Linked DNA regions of Accumulibacter sp.. The protein of the gene in region 2 interacts with the protein of the main gene of each other region in a pairwise test. Links are inferred from orthologs where the notes say so. Each region holds a gene or a part of one and is shown on either strand. Other genes may lie near its edges. The genes, in order: hypB, V5B60_RS19280 and V5B60_RS02030.

Evidence for each region.
Region 1: the proteins of V5B60_RS19280 (region 2) and hypB interact in binary tests that used the Escherichia coli proteins (3 or more experiments, as listed by UniProt). The link is inferred for Accumulibacter sp. from one-to-one orthologs.
Region 3: the proteins of V5B60_RS19280 (region 2) and V5B60_RS02030 interact in binary tests that used the Escherichia coli proteins (3 or more experiments, as listed by UniProt). The link is inferred for Accumulibacter sp. from one-to-one orthologs.

The regions. Positions count from the first base shown.
Region 1 is NZ_JAZKUG010000001.1:2,405,934-2,416,534, forward strand. What follows is about bases 6,685-9,620. They hold hypB (hydrogenase nickel incorporation protein HypB), read left to right. Parts: upstream 6,685-7,616; coding sequence 7,617-8,624; downstream 8,625-9,620. Other genes in these bases: V5B60_RS10670 (nickel-dependent hydrogenase large subunit), read left to right, coding at 6,685-7,265; hypA (hydrogenase maturation nickel metallochaperone HypA), read left to right, coding at 7,258-7,599; hypF (carbamoyltransferase HypF), read left to right, coding at 8,617-9,620. Also shown: c-type cytochrome biogenesis protein CcmI, read right to left, coding at 1-120; V5B60_RS10630 (cytochrome c-type biogenesis protein), read right to left, coding at 246-731; V5B60_RS10635 (DsbE family thiol:disulfide interchange protein), read right to left, coding at 728-1,312; V5B60_RS10640 (heme lyase CcmF/NrfE family subunit), read right to left, coding at 1,323-3,326; cytochrome c maturation protein CcmE, read right to left, coding at 3,343-3,822; heme exporter protein CcmD, read right to left, coding at 3,819-4,052; heme ABC transporter permease CcmC, read right to left, coding at 4,054-4,803; heme exporter protein CcmB, read right to left, coding at 4,804-5,472; cytochrome c biogenesis heme-transporting ATPase CcmA, read right to left, coding at 5,481-6,122; more of V5B60_RS10670, read left to right, coding at 6,261-6,684; more of hypF, read left to right, coding at 9,621-10,601. UniProt on the Escherichia coli protein: Involved in the maturation of [NiFe] hydrogenases. Required for nickel insertion into the metal center of the hydrogenase. Exhibits a low intrinsic GTPase activity, which is essential for nickel insertion.
Region 2 is NZ_JAZKUG010000001.1:4,363,483-4,370,720, reverse strand. Bases 1,549-4,243 are described here. They hold V5B60_RS19280 (FKBP-type peptidyl-prolyl cis-trans isomerase), read left to right. Parts: upstream 1,549-2,494; coding sequence 2,495-2,992; downstream 2,993-4,243. Other genes in these bases: V5B60_RS19275 (nucleoside recognition domain-containing protein), read left to right, coding at 3,148-4,243; V5B60_RS19285 (peroxiredoxin), read left to right, coding at 2,022-2,492; V5B60_RS19290 (SIMPL domain-containing protein), read right to left, coding at 1,549-1,803. In the rest of the region: eno (phosphopyruvate hydratase), read left to right, coding at 1-629; cell division protein FtsB, read left to right, coding at 653-1,069; more of V5B60_RS19290, read right to left, coding at 1,108-1,548; more of V5B60_RS19275, read left to right, coding at 4,244-5,199; V5B60_RS19270 (ABC transporter substrate-binding protein), read right to left, coding at 5,216-6,349; V5B60_RS19265 (metallophosphoesterase family protein), read right to left, coding at 6,558-7,238. UniProt on the Escherichia coli protein: Folding helper with both chaperone and peptidyl-prolyl cis-trans isomerase (PPIase) activities. Chaperone activity prevents aggregation of unfolded or partially folded proteins and promotes their correct folding.
Region 3 is NZ_JAZKUG010000001.1:445,873-452,235, forward strand. Bases 3,417-6,363 are described here. They hold V5B60_RS02030 (NADH-quinone oxidoreductase subunit C), read right to left. Parts: upstream 5,704-6,363; coding sequence 4,129-5,703; downstream 3,417-4,128. Other genes in these bases: V5B60_RS02020 (hypothetical protein), read right to left, coding at 3,417-3,507; V5B60_RS02025 (NADH-quinone oxidoreductase subunit B family protein), read right to left, coding at 3,605-4,129; V5B60_RS02035 (hydrogenase 4 subunit F), read right to left, coding at 5,708-6,363. In the rest of the region: V5B60_RS02005 (AarF/UbiB family protein), read left to right, coding at 1-1,140; V5B60_RS02010 (alkaline phosphatase), read right to left, coding at 1,176-2,792; more of V5B60_RS02020, read right to left, coding at 3,289-3,416.

The DNA.
Region 1 (10,601 bases), 2.0 Mb from region 2 along the record:
CAGATGGGTTTCGCGCCGGTCGGCGCCGGCGGCCGGTGGCGCCGACCGCCACAGCGGCAGCAGCAGGATGGCCAGTGCGGCGGCGAGCAGCAGCGCCGCAACGATGATGAAGGCAGTCATGCTCGTCCTAGTCGGGACCGCTGCGGGCGGGAGTCATGCGGCGTCTTCCCTGGCCGCAGACTGGAAGCTGGCCGGTGGCGGTGGAATGAGGCGATGCTGGGCACCTGCGGCCCGGTCGGCAGAAGTCATGGCCGTGGCGGCGCGTCCGGATCGTGCAGCAGCGCCTCGGCACGCCGCGTCTCGTCGGCGTTCAGCGGGCGCTGCTTGCGGAGTGCGCGCTCGCGCCGCCGCAGGTGGAGCAGAAGCGCGCCCAGGGCAGCGACGAAGAGCAGGCCGGGACCAAACCAGAGCAGCAGCGTCGTCCCCTTCAGGGGCGGCCGGTAACGGACGAAATCGCCGTAGCGGCTGACCATGAACTCCATGATCTCGGCGTCGCTGCGGCCGTCACGGATCAGGCTGCGGATCTCGCGGCGCAGGTCGTTGGCCAGTTCGGCGTTCGATCCGGACAGCGACTCGTTCTGGCAGACGAGGCAGCGCAACTCGGAGGAGATCGCCACCAGGCGCTTCTCGGTCGCCTCGTCGGCGGCGAGCGGTGCCGCCTCCCGGGCCTGCAGGCGGCTGCCGGCGATGGCGGTGAGGAGCAGGAATACGATGAGCAGCCAGCGGCTCATCGGTTCAGCTCGGCGAGCAGCGGCAGGATCTTGCCGGCGAGGATGTCCGGCGTCACCGGGCCGGTGTGTTTCATGCGGATAATGCCGGCCTTGTCGATGACGTAGGTTTCGGGGACGCCATAGACGCCGTAGTCGATACCGACGCGGCCGTCGATGTCGAGCACGGAAAGGGTGTACGGATCGCCATGCCGGGCCAGCCAGCCGCCAGCGCGCTCGATGACCATCCGCTTCTCGGCGGCGGCGTCGAGCCTGCTGCTGTCGATCGCTCCGTCGCCGCGCACTTCCTTGTAGTTGAGGCCGATCAGCGGCACAGTCTGGCGCTTCGCCAGGTCGACGAGGAGCGGGTGCTCCTGCCGGCAGGAGACGCACCATGATGCCCAGACGTTGAGCAGCCAGGCCTTGCCAAGCATTTCCTGCGGCGAGAACTGCTGCTCCGGTGCATCCAGGCGCGCCAGCGAGAACGCCGGTGCCGGCTTGCCGACGAGCGGCGAGGGCACGTCGCGCGGGTTCAGGTTGAGGCCGACGGCGAGCAGGACGACGAGGACGACGAAGCCGATCAACGGCCAGAGAAACCGGTTCATGCGCGATCCCTCAACTGTTCTGCGGCACGGGCGTGGCAGCCGATGCCGGCTGTGCCGAGGGCGCGCGCGCCTTGATGCGGTAGCGACGATCACTCATCGCGGCGAGTCCGCCGATGGCCATCAGCACGCAGCCACCCCAGATCCAGTCGACGAATGGCTTGTGGTAGACGCGCACCGCCCACGCCGCTTCCGGTCGCGACTTGTCGATCGGTTCACCCAGCGAGACGTACACGTCACGCAGCAGGCCGGTATCGATCGCCGCTTCGGTCATCGGCATCGAAGACGCGACGTAGAAACGCTTCTCGGGGTACATCTTGCGCAGCGTGTGCCCGTCGCGGATCAGATCGACGTCGCCGACCAGCGCGCGGTAGTTCGCACCCTGCTGCTGGCGGACGCCGTTGAAGCGGAAGACGTAGCCACCGACGCTGACGGTGTCGCCGATGTCCATGCGCACGTCCTTCTCGGTCTGGTAGCCGCCGACCATGGCGACGCCGACGATGAAGACGGCGATGCCGAGATGCGCCAGGTGCATGCCGTAGAAGCTGCGCGGCTGCCGGCCGAGCGTTGGCAGCAGCGCCTGCCCGGCGCGCGTCGCCTGCACCCGCTGGTAGATGTTGAGCAGCGTGCTGCAGGCGATCCACGCCGCCAGCAGCAGGCTGAGCGCGACCAGCGGTTTCCATGCGCCGGCGAGGAACGGTGCTCCGGCCCCGACCAGCGCCGCCGTCAGGAAAGCCCAGCGCAGCGTTCGCACCAGCTCGCCGAGTTCTGCCTGCTTCCAGCGGACGAAGGGTGCGACGCCCATCAGGAACACCGCCGGCAGCATCAGTGGCACGAAGACGGCATCGAAATAGGGCGGGCCGACCGAGAGCTTGCCGGCGCCGAGGGCGTCGATCAGGAGTGGGTAGAGCGTGCCGAGCAGCACCGAGGCGCAGGCGACGACGAGCAGCACGTTGTTGGTCAACAGCAGTGATTCGCGCGAAAGCAGGGCGAAGCGGCCACCGAGGCCCACCTTCGGTGCGCGCCAGGCGAACAGCGCCAGCGAGCTGCCGATGACGGCGACCAGGAAAGCGAGGATGAAGATGCCGCGCCGCGGGTCGGTGGCGAAGGCATGCACCGAGGTCAGGACGCCGGAGCGGACGAGGAAGGTACCGAGCAGCGACAGGGAGAACGCCGAAATGGCGAGGAGGACCGTCCAGTTCTTGAAGCTGCCGCGCTTTTCGGTCACCGCCAGCGAATGCACCAGGGCCGTGCCGACCAGCCAGGGCATGAACGACGCGTTCTCGACCGGATCCCAGAACCACCAGCCGCCCCAGCCGAGTTCGTAATAGGCCCACCACGAGCCGAGGGCGATTCCCAGCGTCAGGAAGATCCAGGCGGCGGTCGTCCACGGTCGCGACCAGCGTGCCCAGGCGGCGTCGAGCTGGCCGGAGAGCAGCGCCGCGATGGCGAAGGCAAAGGCCACCGAGAAGCCGACGTAGCCCATGTAGAGCATTGGCGGATGAAAGATCAGGCCGGGATCCTGCAGCAGCGGGTTGAGGTCGCGACCCTCCTCGGCGCCCGGCAGCAGGCGCTCGAAGGGGTTCGAGGTGAGCAGGATGAAGAGCAGGAAGCCGGCGCTGACCAGTCCGAGGACGCCGAGTACCCGTGCCACCATGTGATCGGGCAGCTGTCGCGACAACAGGGCGACCGCCAGCGCCCACAGCACGAGCATCAGGACCCAGAGGAGCAGGGAACCCTCGTGCCCACCCCAGACGGCGGCGATGCGATACTGCAGTGGCAGCAGGCTATTCGAGTGCTGGGCGACGTAGAGCACCGAGAAGTCGTTCTGCACGAAGGCGGCGGTCAGGCAGCCGAAGGCGGCCCCCAGCAGCAGCGCCTGGACGATCGCCGCCGGGCGGGCAAGGGCAATCCACGGTTGCCGTCCGCTGTGGGCGCCGAGCAGCGGCAGCGTTCCCTGCGTCAGCGCGACGCACAGCGCGAGAATGAGGGCGAAGGTGCCGAGTTCCGGGATCATGGGCGTCTCGTCCGGGTCACTGCCTGGTCGTGCGGGCGGCGGCTTCGGCTGCCGCCCTGTTCGCTGCCGCCCGCTGGTGCGCATCGCCGACCGCCTTGGCGGCTTCCGGCGGCATGTAGTTCTCGTCGTGCTTCGCAAGGACCTCGCTGGCGGTGAAGACGCCGTCTTCGGCGAGCTTGCCCTGCGCGACGACACCCTTGCCCTCCTGGAACAGGTCGGGCAGGATTCCCTTGTAGGCGACGGTCATGTCCTTCTCGGTATCGGTGACGACGAAGCGCAGCGTCACGCCGTCCGGCTGGCGTTGCAGCGAGCCTTCCTTGACCATGCCGCCGATGCGGAAGCTCTTGCCCTGCGGCGCCTCGCCGGCGGCGACCTGGGTCGGCGAGAAGAAGAAGACGAGGTTGCTGCGGAAGGCGTTGAGCACCAGGGTTGCGGCGACGGCGAGGATCGCGAGGCCACCGAGAATGAGCGCGATGCGTTTGTGACGAGGCTTCAATCGTTGCTCCTGTTTGCCGTACCCCGCTGGCTGGTCGCGCTGGCTTGGCCGCGCTCCGCCGCTTCGGCCCGGTACTGTCTTCTGAGGCGGGCGATCAGGCTCTTGCGACCCCGCAGCAGCAGCATCGGTTCCGCCACCATCAGCAGCACCATCACCAGCAGCGATCCCCAGACGTAGGGGCCATGCCGGCCCATCGCCAGGAATTCGGCAAGACTGTTCCAGTGGATCATCCTATTCCTTCCCGCCGAGCAACGTGCGCACCCAGTCGGTATGCCGCTCGCGTTCGAGCATGATGACGCGCACGCGCATCAGCGCCACCGCGATGCTGTACATCCAGCAGGCGAGCGCGCACAGCAGCATGCCCCAGAGCATCATCGCCGCCATGCTCGGAGCCTTGGCCAGGCTGACCGAAGCGCCCTGGTGCAGCGTGTTCCACCACTGGACCGAAAAATAGATGATCGGGATGTTGACCACCCCGACCAGCGCCAGGATCGCGCCCGCCCTGTCGGCACGGCGAGGGTCGTCGATCGCCGCCTGCAGGGCGATGAAGCCGATGTAGAGGAAGAGCAGGATCAGTTCGGAGGTCAGGCGCGCGTCCCAGACCCACCACGTGCCCCACATCGGCTTGCCCCACAGGGCCCCGGTCCACAGCGAGAGAAAGGCGAAGAGGGCGCCGGTCGGCGCCAGCGCCGACGCCATCATCCCCGACAGGCGGGTGTTGAAGGCGAGTCCGGTCGCCGCCCAGAAGGCCATCACCAGGTAGATGAACATCGACAGCCACGATGCCGGCACGTGCAGGAAGATGATCCGGTAGCCCTCGCCCTGCTGCGCGTCGGTCGGCGCCAGCAGGAAGCCGATGCCGAGGCCGGCGACGCCGAAGATCGCGGCGAGACCCCAGAACCACGGAATCATGCGGCCGGCGAGCGGGTAAAAGCTCTGCGGGCTGGCATACCTGAACCAGTTGATCAGTCTGTTGCTCATCTATTCCAGGGCGACTCGCAGCGCCGCGGCCGTTGGCCACGGCGCAAAAAACACGCCACCGAGCGCCAGGGCGCCGAGCAGCGACAGGTGGGCCTGCGCTCCGAGGCCGGTGACCGTCGCATCGACGGCACCGGCGCCGAAGATCAGCACCGGAATGTACAGCGGCAGGACCAGCAGCGACAGCAGGACACCGCCGCCGCGCACGCCGAGGGTCAGCGCGGCGCCGATGGCGCCGATCCCGGACAGCGCCGGCGTGCCGATCAGCAGCGACAGCGTCAGCACCGCCAGCGCGTCCTCCGCCAGGTCGAACTGGATGCCGAGCACCGGCGCCAGCAGGACCAGCGGCAGCCCGGCGAAGAGCCAGTGCGCGATCACCTTGCCGAGGACGATCAGCGCCAGCGGTTGCGGCGCGAGCGCCAGTTGCTCGAGCGTCCCGTCGCGATGATCGTCGGCGAACAGGCGCGGCAGCGAGAGCATCGTCGCCAGTAGCGCGGCGACCCACAGCACACCCGGAGCCATTCGTCGCAACTGCTCCGGTTCCGGCCCGACGCCGAGCGGGAACAGGCTGACGACGATGATGAAGAAGAACGTCGCGGCGACGATGTCGGCCTGCCGCCGCATCGCCAGTCGCAGGTCGCGGCCGATGACTGCACGGATCAATGATAGCATCGGGCTGGCTACAATCGTTGCTGCGATGCAGCATCGTCGCCGAGCGTCAGCTCGCGAACGCTGCCGGCGGATACCGCGACCGCCTGATGGGTGGTCAGCACGGCCAGCCCGCCACGTTGCAGGTGCGCCCCGACGAGCCCGGCGACGAGATCGATTGCCGCCCTGTCGAGCGCGACGTAGGGCTCGTCTAGCACCCACAGCGCGCGTTTCTCGTGCACCAGGCGGGCGAGCGCGGCGCGTCGCTTCTGTCCCTGCGACAGATAGCGGCAGGCGAGGTCCTCGCGGCCGAGCAGCCCGACCAGTTCGAGCGCGGCGAGTGCCGCCTCCTCGTCGAGCGCCTCCTGCGCCAGTCGCGCCGTCGCCAGGAGATTCTCGAGCGGCGTCAGTTCCTCCTTGATCGCGTTCTGGTGACCGAGAAAGCACAGCTCGCTGCGGAATTCCTCGCCCAACCGCGCGATCGGCCGGCCACGCCAGCGGATCTCGCCGCTGGCCGCTGGCGTCAGGCCGCACAGCATGCGCAGCAGGCTGGTCTTGCCGGAGCCATTGCGGCCCTGCAGGGCGAGCATCTCGCCAGCCGCGAGACGGAAGCTGACGCCGGCGAACAGGCGGCGTTCACCGCGCACACATTCCAGATTGGAAGCTTCGAGCATGCCAGAGGGGGTCCGGGTCGGGGTCAGTGCCGGCAAGGGCGTATTGTGAACCCGCGAGTTTAGCCCCGGATTGACCGAAATCAAAATGGATTCAATGGCCTCTAGTATCGTTTGCGAGTGATTTCCGGGAGCGTGGCCGTGCAAGAGGGTTCTCTGGATCTGGCATTGACCTGGGATGGGAAGCGGATTGTTGCCGCCACGGTGGCGTCAAACCGGCCGCAGGTGGCGTCGCTGCTGCGTCGGTTGCCGGCGGCAGCCGTGAGCGAACGCGTCCTGCAGCTGTTCGGCATCTGCCGTCAGGCGCAGGCCGCCGCTGCCGCGCTGTGCGTCCGTTCGGCGCGCGGCGAGCGACTGACGCCTGGTGCGCTCGACGAACTGGCGCTGCCGGTGGCGCTGGAGACCATTTCGGAGCACCTCTGCCACCTGCTGATTGCCTGGCCGACCTTGCTCGCCGATCCGTTGCGGCCGCCCCGCGTGGCCGACTGTGGCGACTGGCGCCGTCGCCTGCGGGCCGCTTCCGACCGGCGGTCGGCGGCGGCAGTTGCCGCCGATCTGGCGCGCTGGCTCGGCGAAGCCGAGCTGCCGTCGCCCGGCGAGGAGTCGCCACACATCGCGGCGGCGCCGCTGCTGCCGGTGCTGCCGGCAGCCGAATGGGAGCGCATGGCGCTGCTCGCGGACTTCGCACTCCTGCCGACCCGCGCCGGCGAGGTGGCCGAGACCGGCGCCCTCGCGCGGCAGGTGGGCGATGCGGCGATCACCCGGTTGCTTGCCGCGGGCAGGCGGTTCGCGGCGCGGCTGCTGGCACGCCGGCTCGAGTTGTGCTGGCTGGCGGCCGCGCTGGCCGATCCGCCGCGTCTGTCGGCGTTGCTCGACGCCAGCCCGGTGCGCGCCGGCGTCGGCCTGGCGCGGGTCGAAACGGCGCGCGGCACTCTTCTGCATCGTCTCGAGCTGGCCGGCGATGGCGTTGCACACTACCTGATCGTCGCGCCCACCGAATGGAATTTCCATCCGCAAGGTGCTTTCGTGCGCGAGATCAGCGGCTTCCCGGCGGCCAGCCAGCGGGCCGCACGCTTCGCCGCCGAGCGTCTGGCGCTGTCGCTCGACCCCTGCGTTCCCTGCAGCTGCAGGCTCGTCGATGCATGAGATGTCCCTGGCCGTCGGCATCGTGGACCTCATCGAGGAGGCGGCCAGGGCGCAGGGATTCCGGCGGGTGCTGACGGTGGCGATCGAGATTGGCGAGCTGGCGGCGGTGGAAGCGGAGGCCATCGGCTTCTGTTTTTCCGCAGTGGCACGCGGCACGCTGGCCGAAGGAGCGCGCCTGCAAATCGTGCAGGTGCCGGGTGAAGGTTTATGCTTTAATTGTCATCAGACGGTGCCGCTCGCGGCGCTGTACGACCCCTGCCCTGCCTGCGGCGGTCACCCGGTGCAGGCGACCGGTGGTACCGAGATGCGGGTCAAGGAGCTGGAGGTCGAATAACAACAGGAGACAGCAATATGTGTACGACTTGTGGTTGTGGCGTCGGGGACACGCGCGTCGCGGGCGAGTCGGTGCCGGCGCCGGCGAGCACCGATGCGGCCGCGTTGCCGGAATCGGGGCAGGCACGGCGGTATCGCCCGGCAGGTGTGGCGACGCCGGCCGACGCCGATGGTGGTTACCGCCGGAACGAACATCACGAACATCACGGGGATGGCGAACACCATCCACATCACGGGCATCACGGGCATCGCGGCGGACCCGGTACGGCGACGACGCCAGCGCGTCTGGTGCAGATCGAGCGCGACATCCTGGCCAGCAACGACGCCTATGCGGCGGAGAACCGTCGCCGCTTCGAGGAACAGGGGATCTTCGCGCTCAACCTGGTTTCCAGCCCCGGGTCGGGCAAGACCTCGCTGCTCTGCCGCACCATCGAACTGCTCCGTGGCCGCTTGTCGCTGGCGGTCATCGAAGGTGACCAGCAGACCAGTCGCGATGCCGAGCGGATTCGCGCGACCGGGGTTCCAGCATTGCAGATCAACACCGGCAAGGGCTGCCACCTCGACGCGCACATGGTCGGCCACGCGCTGCAACGCCTGTCACCGGGCGATGACTCGCTGCTGTTGATCGAGAACGTCGGCAACCTCGTCTGCCCGGCGGCTTTCGACCTCGGCGAGGCGCACAAGGTGGTGATCCTCTCGGTCACCGAGGGCGAGGACAAGCCGCTCAAGTACCCGAACATGTTTGCCGCCGCGTCGCTGATGCTGCTCAACAAGATCGATCTGCTGCCACACCTGAGCTTCGATGTCGACCTGGCGATCGCCCATGCGCGACAGGTCAATCCGGCGTTGCGCGTGATGCGGCTGTCGGCGACCACCGGCGAGGGTTTCATTGAATGGCTGGCCTGGCTCGACGAGGGTTGCGCCGCGGCGCAGCGGAGCAGGAAGACGACGATCGACGCACTGCGCCGGCGGGTCGCCGAGCTTGAGAACCTGTTGTCCAGCGGTACGAGGTGCTGCGATGGCTGAGCAGAACGTTTGCCAGAACATCCGCGTTAGCGGTGTCGTCCAGGGCGTCGGTTTCCGTCCCTTCGTCTGGCGCCTGGCGCGGGAACTGGGCCTGGCCGGCTGGGTCCGCAACGATTCCCGTGGCGTCGAGATCGAAGTGCGCGGTGCCGCCGGGCAGGTGAAATCGCTCGTCGAGCGCCTGCAGCACGAGGCGCCGCCACTGGCCCGGATCAATTCGGTGGTGGCGCGTGATGCGGCACCGGCGCGCGCCGGCGACGGTTTCGTCATCATCGACAGCCGCAGCGGCCGTGCGGCGACGATGATCGGTCACGACACCGCCGTCTGCCGTGACTGCCTCGCCGAGATGTTCGATCCCGCCAGCCGCCGCTGGCGGCATGCCTTCACCAATTGCACCAACTGCGGGCCGCGCTACACGATCAGCCGCGGCCTGCCCTACGACCGCTCGCGGACGAGCCTCAAGCCATTTCCCATGTGTGCGCGCTGCCAGGCCGAGTACCGCCGCCCCGACGACCGGCGTTTCCATGCCGAGGCCAACTGCTGCCCGAAGTGCGGGCCGCAACTGTTCCTGCTCGACAGCGAGGGGCACCGGCTGGCCGGCGATCCCATCGCCATGGCCCTGGATTTGCTGCGCGACGGGCGGATCGTCGCCATCAAGGGGCTCGGCGGCTTCCATCTCGTCTGCGACGCGCGCAACGCGGTGGCCGTGTCGCTGCTGCGCGAGCGCAAGCAGCGTGAGCAGAAGCCGTTCGTCGTCATGCTGGCCAACCCGGCGTCGGCGGCGTCCTTCGTCCAGATGGGCATCGGCGAACCCGGCCTGCTGACCCTGCCGACGCGGCCGGCGATCCTGATCCGCAAGCGCAGCGGTTGCGACGCGGCGCTGCCCGGGGTCGCACCCGGGCTCGCCTGGCTGGGCGTCATGCTGCCGTACACGCCGCTGCACTTCCTGCTCTTCCACGAAGCGGCGAGGCGCCCGGCGGGACTCGGCTGGCTCGAGCGGGCGCAGGACCTGGCGCTGGTGATGACCAGCGCCAATCCGGGTGGCGAGCCGCTGGTGATCGGCAACAGTGAGGCGCTGTTGCGACTCTACGGCATCGCCGATGCCTTCCTGATGCACGATCGCGACATCGTTACCCGTTGCGACGACAGCGTCGCGCGCATCACCAGCAGCGGTCTGCAGTTCATCCGCCGCGCTCGCGGCTACACGCCGCGGGCGATCAAGCTGCCGCGTTCGGGACCGTCGGTACTGGCGCTCGGTGGCTGGTTCAAGAACACGGTCTGCGTCACGCGCGGTGACGAGGCATTCGTCTCGCAGCATGTCGGCGACCTCGACAACGCCGCCGCCTGTGACTTCCTCGACGAGACGGTGGCGCAGATGATCCGGCTGCTCGGCGTCGAACCGGCGATAGTCGCGCATGATCTGCACCCGGATTTCCATTCGACGCGTTTTGCCAGCGATTTCGCGCAGCAGTTGCGCCTGCCCTTGCTCGGCGTGCAGCACCACCACGCGCATGTCGCCGCGGTGCTGGCCGAACACGGGATCGAGGGCAGCACGCTGGCGCTGTCGCTCGACGGGGTCGGCATGGGAACCGACGGTGCTGCCTGGGGTGGCGAACTGCTGCAGGTCGACGGCGCCCGCTTCGAACGACTCGGACATCTGCAGCCGCTGGCGCTGCCGGGAGGCGACCGCGCCGCCAGCGAGCCCTGGCGAATGGCGGCAGCGGCGCTGCATCGTCTCGGCCGCAATGCCGAGATCCGCGAGCGCTTCGCCGAGCAGCAGGCAGCGCAGGCGGTGGCGCAGATGCTCGTCGGCGACATCCATTGTCCGCCGACTTCGAGCATGGGCCGGATGTTCGACGCGGCGGCCGGCCTGCTCGGGATTAAGGCGGTGATGGCCTATGAGGGGCAGGCGGCGATGCTGCTCGAGAGCATGGCGCAGCGCTACGGTGACGTGCTGCCGCTCGATCAGTGCTGGACGAT
Region 2 (7,238 bases):
TGCAACTGATCATGCAGGCGATCGAGAACGCCGGTTACGGCCCCGGTGGAGACGTCCTGATCGGCCTCGATTGTGCCGCGTCCGAACTCTACCGCGATGGTCGCTACCATCTGGCCGGCGAGCACCTGCAACTGAGTCCGCACGAGTTGGTCGATTACCTCGCCAATCTGGCCGATCGCTTCCCGATCGTCTCGATCGAGGATGGCATGGCCGAAGGCGACTGGGACGGCTGGAAGCTGTTGACCGCCCGCCTCGGCAAGGGGGTGCAGATCGTCGGCGACGACGTCTTCGTCACCAACACGCGTATCTTCAAGGAAGGCATCAGGCAGGGAATCGGCAACTCGATCCTGATCAAGATCAACCAGATCGGCACGCTTTCCGAAACCTTCGCCGCCATCGAGATGGCCAAGCGCGCGCGCTATACGGCGGTCATCTCGCACCGCTCGGGCGAGACCGAGGACAGCACGATCGCCGACATCGCGGTCGGCATGAATGCACTGCAGATCAAGACGGGTTCGCTGTCGCGTTCCGACCGCATCGCCAAGTACAACCAGTTGCTGCGCATCGAGGAGGATCTTGGTGACACCGCCGGTTACCCCGGTCGCGACGCCTTCTACAACCTCGCCTGACCGCCGCTCGCGGTTGACACAAGGTGCGCTGGCTGGCTATCGCGCTGCTGGTCGTCATCGTCCTGCTGCAGCACCCGCTGTGGCTGGGCAAGGGCGGCTGGTTGCGCGTCTGGGAGGTTGACCGGCAACTGGCGGAGCAGAAGGAGACCAACAAGGTGCTCGAGTTGCGCAACGCCGGGCTCGATGCCGAAGTACGCGACCTCAAGCAGGGCTATGACGCGATCGAGGAGCGTGCCCGCTTCGAACTCGGGATGGTGAAGCAGGGAGAGGTCTTCGTCCAGATTCCGGAAAAGCCGGCGGCAGACCAGAGGGCGGTGGTGATGCCCGGGAAACCGCCGCCCGCGCCGGTCGCCAAGGCGGCAGGGTCGGCACCCGCCAAGGCCGCAGCCGGCAATCCGTCCGGAGCAGCGGCGCAGACGGGGAAGACGGTCCGGCCCTAGCAGCCTGCAGCCGCCGCCCGCCGAACGAGCGGGAAGCGCTATTCGATCAGCTCGATCTGCCCCGAGACCGTGCTGCTGACCAGACTCTCGCCGGCTTCCAGCGGCATCGGCGGTGGCGCCGCGTCGGCCGCCATTGCCGCTGCGCGCATGACCGGCATCACCGGTGGCCGGCCGCTGCTGCTGACGCTCAGGTGCCGGATCCGGAATGGCTTGCCTAGTGCATCGGCGATCACCTTGGCGCGTTCGCGGAAGGCCGCCAGCGCGGCGAGCGTCGCCTCGGTCTCTGCCTTGCGACGGGTTTCGGCTGCGGGCAGCATGCTCAGGTTGGCAACGCCGAGCGAGGCTTGCAGCTTGCCGAGCAGTTCCGACAGCGCTGCCGCGTCGGTGGACTCGAGTGTCAGATCCGAGCGCATGCGCCAGCCTTCAATCCGGTTGCCCTTGCCGTAAACGGGATGCGTGTGGGTGGCGCCACTCTGTACGCGGACGTTGCCGTAGGAGCGGGCCATCTTCAGCCCGTCCGTGATGAGACCGTTGACCCGTTTGCCCAGCTCGCCCGGCGTTGCTCCGGTCGCTTCGGCGAAGACGGTCGCGCGCGCCAGGTCGTTGGCCGCTGGCCGGCTGGCTTCGGCAGCCAGCTCGATGGTCGTCTGGCGGTCGGCTGCCGCCAAGGCGGGTGACGCAGACAGCAGGGCGAGGACGGGGAGGGCGTGGCGCAGGGCGGTGAGTGCTTTCATTTTCTCTCCAGTTCGGACGCTTGCTACGGATGAGGTCTCTCGTGGTCGCCGCCCCGCTGGTCGCGGCACTGTTGCGCGGGCGGGCCGCCGGCCGGCGAAGGGGAACATTCTAGCCGCATTGCAGCTTTTCTTTCCGGTAGTCAGATCCGGGAAGCTTGGTTAGAATCTGCTCCGCCCGCGCACGATCCGTGCGCGGTTGGGGTCTTTGAGGGGGTAGCATGCTGAAAGCAGGACAGGCGGCGCCGATGTTCGTCCTCCCCGATGCGGACATGGAACTCATCGACATGGCCCGCTTTCAGGGCAGAAGCAATGTCATCCTCTTTTTCTACCCGAGGGATGGCGCGCCGTGCTGTACCCTGCAGGCAACTGACTTCTCGGATCACGAGGACGAGTTCGCGCGGCTCGATTGCCAGATCTTCGGCATCAGTCGCGACGATTGTCTGAAACATGCCGAGTTCCGCGACGAGCACGGCATCTCCATCAGCCTGCTGTCGGACGAAGACGGGCTGGCGTGCAGGCAGTACGGTGTCTGGCAGGAGAAAGAGGTGAATGGTGTCCGGAGATCCGGAATTGTCCGCTCGACTTTCATCATCGACAAACAAGGCGTCCTTCGGCTCGCGGAGTACGGAGTCAGCGCCAAGGGCCACGCGCTCGCCATGCTGCGGGCAGTGAAGGAACTGAATTCATGAACATGCAAGTTGCCAAGAATACCGTCGTCACGCTTGATTACAGCGTCACCGACTTCGAAGGCGAACTGGTCGATGCTGGCCAGGAACCGCTCGTCTATCTGCACGGCGGTTACGACGACATTTTCCCGATGATCGAGGAGGCCGTCCACGGCAAGCGCATCGGCGAGTCGGTGGTGGTCAGGATGCAGCCCGACGACGCCTTCGGTGAGTACGATGCAACGCTCGTCCAGCTCGAACCGCGGAGCCAGTTCCCCGACGAACTACAAGTGGGCATGCAGTTCGAGGGCATTCCAGAGGGCGGCGATGAGGACGACGACGAGGATGTCCTGATCTACCGCGTCACCGAGATCGCCGCCGACAAGGTGGTGCTCGATGGCAACCACCCGTTGGCCGGCATGGCGCTGATCTTCACCTGCACGGTAACCGCGGTTCGTCCGGCGACCGCCGATGAAATCAGGCATGGCCATACCCACGACGACGACCAGGACGATGAGGACTGAGCGCTGGGTCGCGCCACCGTGTGGCATTCGCAGACTGGTTGCCGACGGCAGCGACTGAGCAGCGGCGGTTGCCCGCCGTCTGCGGCGGCTGGCGGCCCTGAGCGGCCGCGCCGCGCCGCGCCCGGGCTGGCGGCGAGGGCGCGAGCGATGGCCGCATGGTGAACACGGGCAGGGTCGGCATCCTGCTGCCGCAGCCCCTGCTGCGCGGCAGGCGGCGACCGCGCGTGGCGCTGGTCGGCCACCAGCGCACGGGCAAGAGCAGCCTGTTCGTCGCTGCGTCGAGTGCTTTGCCGCAGCACCGACTTCTGCGCCATGGCGATGCCCGCGATGAGTGCGTCGTCGATATCGGGCTCGAGCAGATCTCATTGGTGGATCTGCCCGCGGTGGGCTCGCTGCACGCGCCCGGGTCGCGTGACCTCCGGTTGCTGGAGTACCTGCTCTGGGGCGACCGCCAGCCAGCGGTGGCGGCACACGAGGACGACCTGCCGGCAGAGTCCTTCGACGCGCCCGACGTCCTCATCCAGGTCGTCGACGCGACAGCGCTGCAACGGGACCTCGAACTCAGCCTCGAACTGTGCCTGCTCGGCAAGCCGCTGCTGATCGCTCTCAACCGTGTCGACGAGGCACGCCGCAAGGGTGTCTACGTGAATGGCCGTGCCCTGTCGGAGCAGCTCGGCGTGCCGGTTTGGGCGACCGTGGCGCACATGGGAATTGGTGTCACCGATCTCTTTGCCGCTGCGCTGGAGGCCGCGCGCGTGCCGGCGTTGCCGCCCGTGCGGACGCCGGGACCGCACCTCGCAGCGGCGCTGGAGCCGCTGCGCTCGCTGCTCGCGCAGCCGGCGGTGGCGCAGAGCTTGCGCGTTCCCCTGCCCTTCCTGTGCGTGCAGCTGGCGGCGAACAACGAGTACTTCCTGCAGGAGTTGGCCAGCCATCTGCCGCAATTGCTGCCGCAGGTGTTGGCAGCGCGTGCGGCTGCCGCGCGGCGGCTGCCGCGGCCTCTGCCGGATGAGCTGCACGCCGACCGCCACCATCAGGCAGCGATCCTCTTCGAGAGCGTCAGCCGCTTTGGTGGTACGGCCGCTGCCGGCCGCTGGCAGCGGTTGCTCGACGGCGTCTTCCTGCATCCGCGCTGGGGCCTGCTCGGCAGCACGCTGGTCTTTGCGCTGGTCCTTGTGGTGGTGTTCGAAATCAGCGGCACGATCGACGCGTGGACCGCCGCACCCCTCGTCGAGTGGGCGCAGCAGTGGCGTCCCACGTCCACCCCGGCAGTGGTCGGGCGGGCGGTGGTAGACGGACTGATCGGTCTCATCGCCATCGTCGTCCCCTACATGCTGCCGCTGGTGCTGTTGCTGGTGGCGCTCGAGGAAGCCGGGATCATGCACCGCGTCGCCTTTGTCGTCGACCGTGGCTTTCACCGCATCGGTCTGCACGGGGGCGTCGCCGCGCCGTTCCTCGTCGGCCTCGGCTGCAATGTGCCGGCCATCTCGATGGTGGCGGCAACCAGCAGCGGCAAGGAGCGGCTCGTCGCGACGCTGCTGCTCGCCTTCGTCCCCTGCTCGGCGCGCTCGGCGATCATCCTCGCGATGGGGGGCAAGTACCTTGGCGGATTCGGCGTCTTCGCCATCTTCGCCCTCACCTTCGTCGTTCTCACGGTGCTCGGCAGCCTGCTCGCGCGACGCTACGCCAACGTTGCTGCCGTCGGACTGATCCAGGAAATTCCCCCATATGCGCTGCCGCGTTGGCGTCCGGTGCTGGCAAGGACCTGGGAGCGGTGCAGCGACATCGTCACCATCGTCACGCCGCTGCTGGTGCTGGGCAGCATCCTGCTGGCGCTGCTCGACCACTTCGGCGCCGACGAATGGATCAACTTGGCTCTGTCGCCGGTCACTCAGTGGTGGCTGGGTCTGCCGGCCCTGCTCGGCGTGCCGATCCTGTTTGGCGTGCTGCGCAAGGAGCTGTCGCTGCTGATGATCCATCAGGCGCTGGGCACGATCGAGATCGTGCCGCCGCTCGACGAGGTGCAGATCGCCACCTTCCTCGTCTTCATCACCTTCTACATTCCCTGTGTATCGACCTTCGCGCTGATGCTGCGCACGATAGGCATGCGCCAGGCCGGCTTCTCGATCGCACTGTCGGTGGCCACGGCGCTGTCGATCGCCGGCGCGGTCCGCCTGCTGCTCGAGTTCTGGCGACTGCTCTGCGGCTGAGTTCGCGGGCGGCGAATCAGCGCAGCAGCTTGCCGCTGCGGTTGAGAATGGTGATATCCACGAAACGCGACCCGGCGTGGCGCCGCGACGAGAAGCTGATGAAGACGCCGCCGAAGTCATGCTGCGACAGCCCCTCCAGCGTGTCACGCAGCTTGCGCCGTGTCGGCTCGGGCCCTGCCCGGCGCAGTGCTTCGACCAGCACCTTGGCGCCGAGATAGCCCTCGACGAAGGTGTGGTTGAGCGTCACGTCCTTCGGCTTGAACTTCCTGAAATTGTGCTGGATCTCCCGGATCAGCGGCACCGTGTGGCTGTTCGGATCGGGCACCACCTGCGTCAGTGCCAGCCCCTCGGCCTTGTCGGCACCGATCTTCTGCACCACCTGGGCGGCGTCGGTGACCGACAGCGCGACATACTGGGCGAGGTTGCCGGCGGCACGTGACTGTTGCAGAAACTCGGCGCTGGCGGCGGTGTTGGCGATCAGGATGACCGCCTGTGGCTGCGCGGCAGCGATCGTCTTCACCGCGGCGGCGACGTGGGTCGTGTTCTTTTCGTATCCTGCCTCGGCCACGAGGCTGCCAGCCGCCTTCTGGATCGACTCCCTCGCACTCGCCAGGGCGCCCTTGCCGAACGCGTCGTCCTGGTAGAGCACGGCGAAGCGCTTGTAGCCGGTGGTCGCGTACTGGTCGGTGATCTTGTCGATCTCCTCGGCGTAGCTGGCGCGCGTCATGAACAGGAAGGGGTCGTTGCGGCGGACCAGGCTTTCCGCGCCCGAGCGCACGGCGATCAGCGGAATGCCGGCGTCGGCGAGCACCTTCTGGTCAAGCATCGCCTCGACGTTGCCGGTGCCGACGAAGCCGATGAAGGCCAGCGGCTGCTCGTTCCGGAGCATTTCGCGCGCGAGGCGGACGGTCTCTTCGGTCTTGTAGCCATCGTCGGCCGACAGCAGCCGAATCCGCGCACCGTGAATTCCCCCCTCGGCGTTGACGGCGTCGAACAGGAGCTGCGCACCCGCCCGCATGTGTGTGCCGGTGGGGGCAAGCGGGCCGCTGAAAGCGGCGACTTGGCCAATGACGATATCGGCGCTGGCGGTCACGGCAAGAACGGCGAGAAGCGAAGCCAGCGCAGCGCGCAGCCAGACGGTCAGTCTCATGATCCATCCCTCCTGAAGCGACAGGAAGCCGTGCCGATCAGGCTGTCACGACCGGGGTCACACCCGCCAGTCGGCCTGGCCCGACCGCTTGCACTCGCCCGTCAACCCGGCCAGCAGCCCGAGAGGGTTCCTGGCCAGCGCGATGCGGACGCTTTCGTCAGTCAAGTCTAGAGCGTGTGCCGGCTGCTGTCGACAGGCTTCTGCGCCCTCAGGGCAGGCGACGCGGATGCGGGTGTACCTCGAAGCGGAAGAGCTGCGGCTGCTGCTCGTCGATGATGACCTTCACCCAGCCCATGAACGGCGAGCCGAAAGTCTCCAGGCGGGTGAAGCTGCTGATCGGCTGCTTCGTCAGTGGATGGTGCAAGGGTTGGTCGATGCGTTGCCAGTGCGTGTCGCCGTGGATCAGCAACACCTGTCCGGCGAAGGTGACGGCCTCCTGGCCCAGGGTGTCGAGCAACTCGCGATAGCCGGCATGCGGCAGGCCGGCGGCGTGGTGGCGGAATGCCGGGTTGCCCTGCATGAGGATGACGATGCCGGCGAGGCGTTCACGTCGGGCGACGGCAAAGCCCTGGCGCAACCAGTCGATGACGACCGGGTTGCGGACGATGAACTCGCGGGATGGCTCCGTGCCGAGACCGAAGTTGTTGTTCGGCCCGGGAACGTTGAGCGAGATGAAGAGCACCGGGCCCAGCCGCCAGCGCAGATGCTCCGGGTAGTCTCCGGGCTGTTGCTCGACCGGCAGCACCGACTGTCCGCGCGAGCGTGGCGCGGCAAAGAACAGCTGCCGCAGCTTCTGCAGGCGCTCGAGCGGATCGAACTTGCCGGCCGGGAGATGGCGGCAGTCAGCCCATTCGTTGTCACCGGGAACGTAGATCAGCGGTGCCGGCGA
Region 3 (6,363 bases), 3.9 Mb from region 2 along the record:
GATTCCTTGCGGGCCGTCCGGCCGCAGCTCGAACGCGAGCTGGGCCAGGTCACGGGCCTGCGCATCGCGCGCAAGGCACTTGCCGAGGCCAGCGTCGCCGTCGTCGTTCCCTTCGTCTGGCAGCCGGCGGCGAACGGACCGCCGCAGCACGGCGTCTGCAAGGTGCTGCGGCCGGGCGTCGAGCAGCGGCTGGAAGAGGAACTCGCCATCTGGCCGGCGCTCGGCAGCCACCTCGAGGAGCGCTGCGTCGCGCACGGGCTGCCGGTGTTCGACTACGCCAACACCCTCGACAGCGTTGCCCGCCTGCTCGCCAATGAAGTCCGCCTGGAGCGCGAGCAGGCTCATCTGCGCCAGGCCGCCGAGTTCCATGCCAACGCAGCGGACATCGTCATCCCGCATCTCTTCCCTTTTTCGACACCGACCGTCACCGCCATGCAGCGGGTCGATGGCTGCAAGGTGACGGTGCAGGATCTGCCGCCGAGGGAGATGCGACGGCGCGCCGAACGAGTGGTCCGCGCCCTGCTCGCGCAGCCCTTCTGGCGAAGCGGCGAGGCCGGGGCCACTTTCCATGCCGACCCGCACGCGGGCAACCTGCTGGCGATGCCGGACGGGCGACTGGCCATTCTCGACTGGGCGCTGACGACGACCCTGTCCAAACGGCAATGCGAAGCGGTCGTGCAACTCGTTCTCGGCGCCCTGACACTGAACCACCGGCGTGCCTGCATGGCGATCGCCGGGCTCGGCCACGTGATCGACGACGAACAGGTCGAGGCCGCAGTCGGACAGGCGATCGGCCGGGTACGCAGCGGCCGCTTCCCGGGGTTCGACTGGATGACGTCCCTGCTGGACGCACTGGCGGCGACTTCGGCAGTCCGCTTCCCCGAAGACGTCAGCCTGTTGCGCAAGGCGCTGCTGACCCTGGCGGGTGTCGCCGCCGACGTGTCGCCGGACATGGCGATCGATGGCGTCCTCGTCCGCGAAGGGGCGAGCCAGTTCATCGCCAGCCTCTGGTGGCGGCCCTGGGTCTGGCCGGACCGGCGCCCGCGCGGCGGCGCCCACCTCTCGAATGCCGACCTGTTCGGTCTCGGCGCCGAGATACCGGCCAGCGTGCTCCGTCTCTGGGCCGGGAGCCGCATCTGATCGCAACCGCTGGCCCGGGCGCAGACGCGCCGGCATCAGCGCGCGCAGGTCGCAGGCGCGGCGACGATGACCGCCTGCAGAACGGCAGCGACATCCGTGTTGGTGATGTAGCGGCCATCATTGAAGCCGAGCACCTGGGCCAGCCCGGGGTCCACACCGTCGACTTCGTCGTAGAAGCGGTCGGCACCGGCCCCCTTGGCCCACAGCAGGGTGTTCTCGTTGGTGTGGGTGTGGTAATGCCACTTGACCCCGGGCAGGTTGCCCGCGCCGTTGTTGCGGATGGGCTCGAAGGCGACGCTGTCGGAGTGCGGGCCCATGGGCATGCCGTTGCCGTGGTCCGTCAGAACGATGAGCAGGGTCTCGTCCCAGCTGCTGTGGGCCTGCACCCAGTCCACGGCCACCTGCACCGCCCGGTTGAAGTCGATCTGCTCCTCGATGATGCCGGCGGTATCCCTGGCGTGCGCGGCCCAGTCCACGGCGCCGCCCTCGACCATCAGGAAGAAGCCATCGCTGCCCTTGCTGAGGACGTTCAGGGCACCCCGGGTCATCGTCTCCAGGCTTGGCACGGTGTCGATGTAGGCCTTGCCACTGGGAGTCGGGGCCCCGCGTCCGACCACGGCGCCGTCGCGACGGTACTGCAGGGTGTCATGGACCTGCGGCAGGCCGATGATCTTGCGGCCGGTCAGCGCCAGGGCGCCTTTCGCCAGTGCCTCGAAGTCGGACCTGGTCTGCACGAGTTGCCACTTTGCGCGGTCGTTGACCGTGTTCCAGGCGGTCCGCGACATGTAGCCGCCGCCAGTGCCGGTGTCTTTGGCGAAGACCGGTGCGGCGCGCAGCCTGCCGTTGCTGTCGTAGTCGGGATGGCCAGCACCCATGATCAGGTCGACCGCCGGGTTGTCGACCATCGCCTGGCTGATCTCGCCGTAGTTGTTGCGATTGCGGTTCGTCGCAGCGAAAGCGGCGGGCGTGGCATGGGAAAAGGGCACGCTCGAGACGATTCCCGTCGCCTTGCCCTGCGCCTTGGCACACTGGGTAATCCAGGCGAGGTCCTGGGCGAAGTTGTCGACGCCGATGGCGTTGTTGTAGGTTTTCACGCCCGTCGCCAGGGCGGTGCCGGCGGCGGCGGAATCGGTGTGGTCGCGCTTGATGTAGTCGTAGCCGTTGAAGTGACTCGGAAAGCCACCGTAGTTCCCGGCGTTTGGCGTCTTGTCCCACGCGCTGGCCGGATCGTACGACACCGTCGGCACAGCGTTGTGGGTCGGTGTGGTCGAGGTGTTCAACGGATAGGTGGTCATGCCCAGCTTCACCGGGAACCGGTCATAGGCTTGCATGCCCTTCCGACCGTATTGATAGTAGCTGGCCATGTCCCAGGTGCCCCAACTGGCACCGTCGCTGATGAACAGCAGCACGTTCCGCGCCGGGGCGGCCTGGGTGAGGGTGGCGGCAAGGCACAGGGTGAGCAGGCCCAAGGTAGCGAGCAGGTGGCTGGCGATTCGCGCGCGCATCAGGATCTCTCCGGCAATGAACAGGGAGCGGGAGCCGACTTTATACCCGAAAGATGGCCCGAAGCCAGACGCCGGCCACGGATTCCCTGCCCGGCGCAGTGACCGTCCCGGTCCCCACCGCGGGGCCGTCTGCCGCTGGTCGATCATCTTGCCCGCGCCGGGGTCGTCGGCGAGCAGGAAGCGCAAGGACTGTCGCTGCAGCATGGATTGATAGACGGCAGTGATCTGGTGCTGCAGCGGCTCGACGACCGAGGCATGGACGGCCAGAGCGGGATCGAACAGGTGCGCGAGGCGGATGCGCTGCGCGTCGGAAAGCAGACGGAAGAGCGCACCGTCGCCGTCAAGACTCCACGGGAGGCCTTGCTCGACGATGTCCAGCATGGGCTCGCTATCCCAATAGAGCAGCTGATTGGCCACCTTGCGGTCGGCGGTCTTGTCGGTCAGCCCCTGCGCTTCGGAACCGAACCACTGCACGTTGACCACGGTGACCAGGCTTACCGGGAAGACACCCGGCGCTGGCGCAACGGCGACATCTTCCGCGATATCGTCGGCAAGTGCATCCGGGCCCTGGTGAGCCGGGACTGGTGCGGGTGCTGGCAGGGCAACCTCCGGCCAGGGGGGAAAGCCTGGCGGTGTGAAGCGGTCAGGCGACCGCCCAGGTGGCGCCGTGTCCGTCCCCCCGACCGGCAACGACCAAGGTCCCGGTACGCGGCAGGCAACGCCCCACGCCAATGGCGTTCTTCCGCATCGGCTCGATCATGACGGTCGTCGCTTCCACTCCCCGGTTGGTCGTCAGCGTTTCGCCGATCTGGCGGCTGCTCGGCGCCGCGCCTTGCGCCTCGCGGAAGATGCCGAGAACCATGCGCTTGCATTCGCCCGGCCGGAAAAAGCAGTTCCGCACCCGATGGACGTTGATCCGGATTATCCGCAGGTCGAATTGCGGGGAAAACAACTCCTGATCAGCCCGGCGCCAGCCGACACCGCCGCACCGCCGTCAGAATCCCGCGCAAAATCTCGATCGGCGGCGGCGGGCAACCGGGCACGGCGACGTCGACCGGAATGACGTTGGCGACGCGTCCGCAACTCGCGTAGCTCTCGCCAAAGAGCCCGCCGTCGCAACCGCAATCGCCGACGGCGACGACCAACTTGGGCGCCGGCGTGGCCTCGTAGGTTCGGCGCAGGGCCACTTCCATGTTCCGCGAAACCGGTCCGGTGACCAGCAGCATATCGGCGTGGCGCGGGCTGGCGACGAACTTGATACCCAGCCCTTCGATGTTGTAGTACGGATTGTTCAGCGCGTTGATTTCGAGTTCGCAGCCATTGCACGAGCCGGCATCGACCTGGCGGATGGTCAATGCCTGGCCAAGAATGGCAAGTAGTTCGTGCTGAATGCCGTCGCCTTCGACACCGTGCGCGGCGCTGAATTCGGGCGCCGCTTCGCTGCGGATGCCCTGCCCTGCGATCTTCTTGAGGATTCGCCACATCAGAGATCGTGCCCCGTGTAGCTAAGGTTGAAGGACTTGTTGATCAGCGGGAAGTCCGGAACGATATTGCCGATGACCGCGTGCTCGAGCACCGGCCAGTTCTGCCAGGAGGGGTCGTGGCAGTGGCAGCGGCGGATTCTGTTGGCGCCACGCTCGCCGTCCCACTCGAGGGCGACGAAGACTTCGCCGCGCCAGCCTTCGATCCACCCTGCGCCAAGGGCAAGCTTTGCCGGCAGCCGCAACTCGCCACGGATATCGCTTCCACGGTCGCTCTCGCCCAAGCGCAGAAGGATGATGCGAATCAGGCGCAGCGATTCGAAGACCTCGTCGAAGCGTACGGCGACCCGCGCCGCGACATCGCCGCCGGTCCGCGTCGCCATGTTCACGGCAAGCTGATCATAGGGGGCCCATGACTGGTCGCAACGCAGGTCGGCAGCCTGCGCGCTGGCACGGCCAGCGAGACCGGTCAGCCCGAGGCGGGCGGCGAGTGGGGGCGGCACTTGGCCGGTGGTCATGAAGCGGTCCTGCAGGCCGGAATGTTCATCGTACACCTGTCGCAGGTCCCGCACTTCGCGCTCGATGGTGTCGCATTGTCGCGTCAGGCGGTCGGCAACCGCGCGCTCCACGTCTGATGCCACTCCGCCGGGGACGACGCAGTCCATCATCAGTCGATGGCCGAAAGCTTCGTTCGAGAGGCGTAGCCAGTCTTCCCTGAGTCGCGAGAACTGCGCCAGTCCGAAGGCGAAAGCCGCGTCGTTGCCGAGCGCACCCAGGTCACCGAGGTGATTTGCGATTCGCTCACGTTCGAGCAGCAGCGCGCGCAGCCAGGCGGCACGCGCCGGCACCGCATAGCCGGCAATCGACTCCAGCGCCGTGCAGTAGGCCCAGGCGTAAGCGACTGTCGAATCGCCGGAAACCCTCCCGGCCAGGCGATGGCCGTCGAGTGGCGACAGCTCGGTGAAGCGCTGCTCGATCCCCTTGTGCTTGTAGCCCAGGCGCTGTTCGAGACGCAGCACTTTCTCGCCGACGACCGAGAAGCGGAAGTGCCCCGGCTCGATGATTCCAGCATGCACGGGTCCGACGGGTATTTCATGCACGCCATCGCCTTCGACGCGCACGAAGGCGTAGTCGGCGACTTCTCTGGCCGCACCAGCCCGCCCTGCCGCAGCATCGCGGCGCAAGGGAAGGCAAGCCTCTGGCCAAGTGCCATGGGCTAGCCACGGCCGCCGGTCGGCGGCACCGTCCGCAGCAATCCCCAAGAGATCGGCGGCAGCCCGCTGCATGCGGCCCGCAGAGGGGAACAACGACGCCAGGTCAGGATAGCCTGCACCCCGCTCGGCGAGCGGCAGGTCAAGCCACAGAAGGCCTTCGCGCACGGCATAGGCAGCCGAAACGACGAAACCGCCCGCGGCGCCGCGCGTCCGATCGGAGCCCCACAGCGCAACCAGGCGACCGCCCTTCGCCGCCACCCCGCGCGCGACCACTGCCCAGGTCTCCGAGCGCACCGTCGCGCGCCAGGCCGGCAACTCGCCCGGCAGGCGCTCGCAATCGAGACTGAAGCCGGCGATCGGCATCGCTTCAGCCGCCAATCATCCGGGCAGCCTGGCGATACCAGGCGTCCAGGTAGGGCGGGATGTACAGACCCAGCATCAGGCCGAGACCGAGGTGGGCGAAAACCGGAACCAGCGCCGGCGGATGAGCCAGCGGCCTGACCGAGGTTTCGCCGAAAACCATTGGCTGCACCCGGCTGAAGACGGCGGCGAAGGCGACGCCGAGAGCGAGCAACAGGAAGGGCGTCGCCCACGGCTGATCGCGCATGGCGGTGGTGAGAATCAGGAATTCACTGGCGAAGACGCCGAAGGGCGGCATGCCAAGGATCGCCAGCGAGCCAAGCATCATCCCCCAGCCGACGGTTGGGCTGACCTTGATCAGACCGCGGATGTCGGCCATGTTCTGTGTCGCGGCCTTCTGCGTCGCATGACCGACGGCAAAGAAGATCGCCGACTTGATCAGCGAATGCACGGTCATGTGCAGCAGACCGGCGTAGTTGGCGATCGATCCGCCCATGCCGAAGGCGAAGGTGATGAGGCCCATGTGCTCGATCGACGAGTACGCGAACATGCGCTTGACGTCCTTCTGGCGCGACAGGAAGAACACCGCCACGACCACCGACAGCAGGCCGAAGGCCATCATCAGGTGACCGGCCAGCGGGCTCGCCAGAGCCCCGTCGGTCA